2 regions of the Acidovorax sp. 69 genome follow, and region 2 is predicted to be linked to the other one. Evidence: predicted binding sites of a transcription regulator. Region 2 holds the regulator's gene; the other holds the start of a gene.
The links. Region 2 encodes FNR, which switches genes on or off when oxygen is low (the NO sensors DNR and NnrR bind a similar motif). Its sites were predicted from a motif close to TTGATNNNNATCAA; they were not measured.

Region 1 (3,930 bases), 1.6 Mb from region 2:
CCACCCAGCTCCAGAACCCCGACTTCAGGGCCTACGCCCAGGCCTTTGGCGGCCACGGCGAGCGCGTGGAGCGGACGGAAGACTTTGCCCCCGCTTTGGCGCGCGCCCGTGCCAGCGGCCTGCCCAGCGTGTTGCACTGCCTGATCGACCCCGAAGCCATCACGCCCACGGGCACGTTGCAGGGCATTCGCAGCGCAGCCATGGCGAAGCAATAGGGTTTGGCACGGCGCAGCTGTTGGTTGAAAGCAGCGGCACACAGGGGCGACTGGCAGTAGCCTGTCGCACCGCCGCGCACAATAGCGGCCGTGACCGTCCCTGACCCTGATACCGCTGCCAGCGGCCCGGCTGCCCCGGCCCAGCCCGAAGGCAAGCTGCGCCGCATCGCCCACCTCGACATGGATGCGTTTTTTGCATCGGTCGAACTGCTGCGCTATCCGCAGCTCAAGGGCCTGCCGGTGGTGATTGGCGGTGGGCGGCGCACGGTGGATGAACTGCTGCTGCAAGGCCCCGACGGCAATGGCGTGCGCGAGCGGCATTTCATCCCGGTGGAAGACTTCCCGCTGCTGAAGGACTACGTGGGCCGGGGCGTGATCACGACGGCGACTTACCCCGCACGGCAGTTTGGTGTGGGCTCGGCCATGGGCATGATGAAGGCCGCCAAGCTGTGCCCGCAGGCCATCGTGTTGCCGGTGGATTTTGACGAGGTGCGCCGATTTTCGCGCCTGTTCAAAAGCACTATCATGGACATTGCACCGGTAATGCAGGACCGGGGTGTGGACGAGGTGTACATCGACTTCACCGACGTGCCCGGTGGCCAGCGCGAAGGGGGCAGGGTGCTGGCGCGGCTGATCCAGAAGAGCATCTTTGAAGTGACGGGACTGACCTGCTCCATCGGCGTGGCGCCCAACCGGCTGCTGGCCAAAATGGCCAGCGAGTTCAACAAGCCCAATGGCATTTCCATCGTTTACGAAGAAGACCTGCACAGCAAAATCTGGCCACTGCACGTGCGCAAGATCAACGGCATTGGCCCCAAGGCGGGCGAGAAGCTGGGGCGCCTGGGTATTGAAACCATTGGCCAGCTGGCGGCGCAGGACGAGCAATGGCTGATGGGCCACTTCGGCAAGTCCAGCGGCGCCTGGATGCACCGCGTGGCCTGGGGCCGCGACGACAGCCCGGTGGTGACCGAGAGCGAGCCCGTGAGCATGAGCCGCGAGACCACGTTCGACCGCGACCTGCATGCCGTGCGCGACCGGGCCGAACTCGGCGCGATCTTCACCGACCTGTGTTTGCGCCTGGCTGACGACCTCCAGCGCAAAGGCTACGTGGCGCGCACCATTGGCATCAAGCTGCGCTACGACGACTTCAAGATCGCCACGCGCGACCATACGGCGAGTCTCTACACAGCCGATGGCGCCACCATTCGCCAGCTGGCCGGGCAATGCCTCAAGCGCGTGCCGCTGGACAAGCGCTTGCGCCTGCTGGGCGTACGGGCCAGCATGCTGGCGCGGCGGGGGGAGGAGCCTGCGCTGGAGCCGCGTGCCGCCGCAGCCGCCGATGGGCGTCGGCGTGGGCCGCAGGCAGATACGAGCATGGAGACCGGGCAGCTTTTTTAATGCAGCGGATTCCAGGGGACTTTTGGGGGCGTGGGGAGGCACCTTTTTAGGGCCAAGCGGTGGGGTGAGCAGTTAGACTTGATTCGTATCAAGCGGTTACATCCAACATTCCACAAAAACCGCGCTGCCTGCCCATGCCGCAGGCCCATCAGGAGTTTTGTATGCGCATCAACCTGCCGGTGACCCAGCAGAACTTTGATTTCCCTGGCGACGAGTTGCTGGTGTCCAGCACCAACACCAAGGGCGAGATCACCCATTGCAACCCGGCGTTTGTGCGCGTGAGCGGGTACAGCTACGAAGAACTCATCGGCCAGCCGCACAACATCATCCGCCATCCCGACATGCCTGCCGAGGCTTACAAGGACATGTGGCGCACCATTGGCCGCGGCGAACCCTGGACAGGGCTGGTAAAAAACCGCCGCAAGAACGGCGACCACTATTGGGTGCGTGCCAATGTCACACCCATCATGGAAGGCGGCAAGCCACGTGCCTACATGTCGGTGCGCACCAAGCCCAGCGTGGCAGAAACGACTGCCGCTGAGGCTTTGTATGCCCAGATGCGCAGCGAGGCGGCGTCGGGCGCGAGCAGTTTCTATCTGGATTCCGGCAATGTGCGGTATCGCGGAGTGCGGGGCTGGCAACAGCGCGTGGCCCACATCGCGTTGTTACCGCGCATGGCGCTCTTGCTGCTGGTGCTGGTGTTGCTGGCGTTGGTGCCCGATGTGATGGGCCTGCAGGGCACCACCGCCTGGGTGGCGCGCCTGGTGCTGTTGTTGGTGGGAGCGGGGTGGACGTTATGGCGCTTTCAGGCCACGGTGCTGCAAGGTGTGGGCGATGCAACACGGTTTGCGTCCGACATTTCGGCATGCAATCTGGCGACCTCGGTCAACACCGACTATCCGCAGCCTTTGGGTGCACTGATGCAGCGGTTGCGGCAAACCCAGATCAACCTGCGTGCGGTGGTGGGCGATGTGCGCACCGAAGTGCGCAATTTCACCCAGTCGGCGACCGAGATCTCGCGTGGCAGCCTGGATTTGTCGGCGCGCACTGAGTCGCAGGCCAGCAGCCTGGAGGAAACCGCCGCCTCCATGGAGCAGCTGGCCAGTACCGTGCAACAGACGGCAGATACGGCCGCCAAGGTGTCGCACGAAAGCGCACAAAGCAGCAGCATCGCCACCCGTGGCGGGCAGGCGGTGCAGGAGGTGGGCTCTGCGATGCAGGAGATGAAGCAGTCGTCCACGCGCATCAGCGAGATCGTGGGGGTGATCGAGGGCATTGCCTTCCAGACCAATCTGCTGGCGCTCAATGCCGCTGTGGAAGCGGCCCGTGCGGGTGAGCAGGGCCGTGGTTTTGCCGTGGTGGCGGGCGAGGTGCGGGCATTGGCGCAGCGCAGCGCCAGTTCTGCCAAAGAGATCAGCGCCTTGATCGGTGTGACCGTGAACCAGATCGCCAGCGGTGCCCAGCAGATGGACCACGCGGGCACCACGATTCAGGGGGTCGTTGAGGCAGTGGGGCGCGTGAGCACACTGGTGCAGCAGATCAGCAGCGCGACCAAGGAGCAATCCCAGGGCATTGCCCAGGTCAACGAGGCTGTGACGCAGCTCGACATGGTGACGCAGCAGAACGCGGCGTTGGTGGAGGAGTCGGCGGCTGCGGCTCAGGGGCTCAAGGAAAGCGCCGAATCGCTGGGTCTCTCGGTGGATGTTTTTCGCCTGGGCTGATGGCACACCGAGAGCCACAGATCGGTATTTCTTGACGAATTCTTACTTGTAACTTACATTGAATTTCCCGTTTTCCGGGAGATTCCCATGACCCTCAATGAGCTGCAGCGCATCAAGCAGTGGCATGTTGCGCACAGAGCAGAGCATCCACTGGAATACCACCTGTGGGACCTGGTGCTGACGCTCTGGGTGCTGGGCTGGGTGGGGTGGTTCCCCATCTGTGCTTTTGGCGAGCCGTGGGCCTCGCCGTTGTGCCTGATCGGGATTTTTGTACCCAGCCTCTATGTGACCTGGCGAACGCGTGCGCACCTTCGCCATACCTTGCGATGTGACTGGGTCGATACGCAGGGGTAGTGCCCGCCGGCTTATTGCCGCGCGGTGCGTGCGTTGCGCGGCAGGCCCTGCGGGTGGCTGGTGCGCAGCGGGTTGATGTCCAGGCCACCCCGGCGCGTGTAGCGGGCGTACACGGTGAGCTTGATGGGTTTGCAGCGCGTCCACACATCCATGAAGATGCGCTCCACGCATTGCTCATGAAACTCGTTGTGATTGCGAAAACTCACCAGGTACTGCAGCAGCCCTTCCTGGTTGATCTGCGG
Region 2 (3,930 bases):
CGTTCGTGGGCTACTTTGTGCCTATTCGTGAGCTGGGCAGCGAGTTGCTGATCCTGGAGGGCGGCTGGCAACTCTTCTGGGTGCTTTTTTATGGCTTTGCCACTTACGGCAATGCAGGTTTCATGCGCGAGCAGGTGTGCAAGTACATGTGCCCCTATGCTCGTTTCCAGAGTGCCATGTTTGACAAGGACACCCTGATCGTGAGCTACGACGTGGAGCGGGGCGAGCCCCGAGGTCCGCGTACCAAGACAGTGGATTACAAGGCCAAGGGCCTGGGTGATTGCATCGACTGCACGCTGTGTGTCCAGGTGTGCCCGGTGGGTATTGATATCCGCAAGGGCTTGCAGTACGAGTGCATTGGTTGTGGTCTTTGTGTGGATGCGTGCAACACCGTCATGGACAAGATGCACTACCCGAAGGGACTGATTCGCTATTCCACCCAGAACGGTGTGGCCCAGCGCTGGACGCAGTCGCAGATTTTTCGACGCGTGTTGCGTCCCCGTGTGCTGATCTATAGCGCGGTGTTGGTGGCGCTCTGCTTGGCCATGCTTGCCAGCCTGGTCACGCGCACTCCGCTGAAAGTGGACGTTGTACGAGATCGTGCCGCACTTTCGCGCATCGTGGCCGGAGGCAAGTTGGAGAACATCTACCGCCTGCAGATCATGAATGCAACCGAGGGCGAGCAGCGCTACCGTATCAGCGCTCGTGGTCTGGATGGATTGGAAGTGTCTTCAGAGGCTGAAGTGGACATTGGACCTGCCGAGTCACGCTGGGTGGCTGTGCGGCTGCAAATACCGTATGGATCCGCCACACCGGGTTCCCATGCCGTTCAATTTGATGTGGGCGCGGTCGGGGCTGCCGCTCATGTCACTGAGAAATCTGTGTTTTTGGTGCCGCGCTGAGTGGCATCCTTGTGCAAGGTCGTTTTGGCCTTGTGTTGATCGAGATTGTTGAGGAGTAAATCGCATGTCTTCAAACCCAGCCATTGGATCTACGGCAGCGGCACCTTGGTGGAAGTTCGGCCATGTCTGGCTGGTGCTTGCCGGGCCGGCCATCGTGATCGTTGCCGGCTTTGTGACCTTATGGCTCGCGGTTTCGCGGCCCGATCCGGTGATTGCCGAGGATTACTACCGCAAAGGCATCGAGATCAACAAGACGCTGGAAGCGCCAGAAAAGAGCTTGGCACCGGCCATGAAGGCCCGTAACCATGCAGCTACGCCGGTGCAAGACCAGCCGCGCTGAGTTCAGTGAACATCCGGCGCTGCCGTTGTTGGGCAGTCCGTACAAGGAGTCAGGACTGATATGTGGATGCAACGCCTAATGTGGATAGCATGGCCCGCTTTTTTAATGGCGGGAGTGCTGGAGATGCTTGTTTTTGCAATGGTCGATCCGCAGGACCTGCATTGGTTTGGGCAGCCCTTGGCGCTCTCAAGACAGGGTGTTTATACCCTGGCGTTCTTCGCGTTCTGGATCATCACGCTGGCATCCAGTGCGTTGACCACGTTGCTGGCGATGTCGCCCTTTGAGGTCAATCGTTGCCCGGTGCCTGACGGTGAGCGGCCTGACGACTGTCGCAAGACACCCTCGTGTTCGTGAGGCGCTGACGCGAGCGCCTTGGGTGTATTAGAGCCTGTTGGCTGCAGTGCGGCCGCAGCTGGTCAGGTCAGTGGCAGGCCTGCTGGCTGTTCACGATCCGCTTGAGGGCATCCGTGTCCAGGATGCGGACGTGGCGCTGCTTGACTTCCACAATGCCTTCTTCCACAAACTTTGAGAACGTGCGGCTGACCGTTTCGAGTTTGAGGCCAAGGTAGCTGCCGATTTCCTCGCGGGTCATGCGCAGCACCAATTCAGACTGGGAGAACCCGCGTGCATGCAGACGCTGCACCAGATTCAGCAGAAACGCCGCGAGACGTTCTTCAGCGCGCATGCTGCCTAGCAGCAGCATGACACCATGTTCGCGCACGATTTCGCGGCTCATGATTTTGTGCACATGGTGCTGCAAGGCCGTGACTTCGCGGGACAGCTCTTCGATGCGGTCGAATGGCATGACGCAAACTTCGGCGTCTTCCAAGGCCACGGCATCGCAGGTGTGGTGGTCGTTCACGATGCCGTCAAGGCCGATGATTTCACCCGCCATCTGAAAGCCCGTGACCTGATCGCGCCCATCCTCGGTAGCCACGCAGGTCTTGAAAAAACCGGTGCGTATGGCGTACAGTGAGGTGAAGGATTCGCCATTGCGAAACAACGTGCTGCCGCGCTTGATCTTGCGTCGAACGGCGACAACTTCATCGATGCGCTGTAACTGCTCTTCGTTCAAGCCTACGGGCATACACAGCTCTCGCAGGTTGCAGTTGGAGCAGGCGACTTTGATGGTGAGCGGGTTCATAGGCGTGAGCTAGGTTTAGGTGTCGAGCATATCGCGCCCGGTTCGGTACGGCGACAAAGCCTCAAGGGGCGGTTGAGCGACTGACATGCATCAAATTGTCGCTGGTTGGCCCATTCGTTCGCTTGATGCAGGTCAAGGACATGATCCAGAGGGTACGGCACAGTCAGGGTGTACGCAAGGATATTCCCCCATGACTGCTGTTTCGCCCGATCTCCTGCGCCGTTTTGACGTGCCAGGACCCCGCTATACCTCCTATCCGACAGCCGACCGTTTTGTCGAGGCGTTTGGGCAGGACGACTATGTTCTGGCGCTGGAGCAACGCCGTTCTGGGTCCGTGGCCAAAGCGCTTCCGCTGTCCATCTATGTGCACATTCCCTTCTGCGAGTCGCTGTGCTACTACTGCGCTTGCAACAAGATCATTACCAAGCACCACGATCGCGCAGATGTCTATTTGCGCTACCTGAGCCGCGAGATTGATCTGCACACTGCGCACTGTGGTGTTGGGCAGGTGGTGAGTCAGCTGCATCTGGGTGGAGGCACGCCGACGTTTTTGTCCGACGCGGGACTGCGCGAACTCATGTCCATGCTCAAGCGCAGTTTCACCCTTGCGCCTGGGGGGGAATACTCCATTGAGGTGGATCCTCGCACCGTCAATGCGGATCGGTTGGCACTGTTGGCTGAGCTGGGGTTTAACAGACTTAGTTTTGGTGTGCAGGATTTTGACGCCGAAGTGCAAAAGGCCGTACACCGTATACAACCTGCCGAGCAGGTGTTTGCGTTGGTGGAGTCTGCGCGCTCGTTGGGTTTCGACTCAGTGAATGTGGACCTGATTTACGGTTTGTCGCGCCAGACCCCCGAGTCGTTTGACCGGACGTTGGCGCAGGTGGTCCAGTTGCGGCCAGATCGCATTGCGTTGTATGCCTACGCGCACCTTCCTGAGCGTTTCAAGCCCCAACGGCGCATCATTTCTGCCGAGCTGCCGACGGCATCAAGCAAGCTTTCCATGCTCTCGCGGTCGCTGGATGCTTTCATGGACGCCGGGTACGTGTATGTGGGCATGGACCACTTCGCTCTTCCCTCAGATGCCCTGGCCGTGGCCAAGCGGCAGGGGCGCCTGCATCGGAATTTTCAGGGCTACAGCACACAACCGGACTGTGATTTGATCGGGCTCGGGGTTTCTGCGATTGGGCGAGTAGGTGCCACCTACAGCCAGAATTCCAAGACGTTGGAAGAGTACTACGACTTCCTTGACCAGGGGCGTCTTCCTGTCGTACGCGGTTTGGCGCTGACGCGCGATGACTTGGTGCGCCGCGCGGCCATCATGGCCTTGATGTGCCAGGGCGAGCTGTTGTATGAGTCCATGGAGCAGGCTTGGCTGATCGACTTCCGGCAGTATTTTGCGGCAGAGATTGCCCAGCTGGAAGGCATGGCGGAGCAGGGCCTGGTACGTGTGGGGCCTGAAGGCATTGAGGTTACGGCCATGGGATGGTTCTTCGTGCGTGGTATCGCTATGGTGTTTGACCGCTACCTGCAGGCAGATCGCA

Region 1: a site for FNR is predicted at 1,692-1,705, ahead of CLU85_RS07570 (PAS domain-containing methyl-accepting chemotaxis protein). Genes of this name have one in related genera too.

What each region holds. Positions count from the first base shown of each region.
Region 1 is NZ_PGEP01000001.1:1,648,637-1,652,566, forward strand. Features, by position in the region: gene CLU85_RS07560 (thiamine pyrophosphate-binding protein) at 1-215, shown strand, start outside; gene CLU85_RS07565 (DNA polymerase IV) at 396-1,613, shown strand; gene CLU85_RS07570 (PAS domain-containing methyl-accepting chemotaxis protein) at 1,775-3,334, shown strand; gene CLU85_RS07575 (hypothetical protein) at 3,422-3,688, shown strand; gene queF (NADPH-dependent 7-cyano-7-deazaguanine reductase QueF) at 3,700-3,930, opposite strand, start outside.
Region 2 is NZ_PGEP01000001.1:3,294,394-3,298,323, reverse strand. Features, by position in the region: gene ccoG (cytochrome c oxidase accessory protein CcoG) at 1-902, shown strand, start outside; gene CLU85_RS15080 (FixH family protein) at 967-1,242, shown strand; gene CLU85_RS15075 (hypothetical protein) at 1,303-1,596, shown strand; gene fnr (fumarate/nitrate reduction transcriptional regulator Fnr) at 1,664-2,386, opposite strand; gene hemN (oxygen-independent coproporphyrinogen III oxidase) at 2,577-3,930, shown strand, end outside.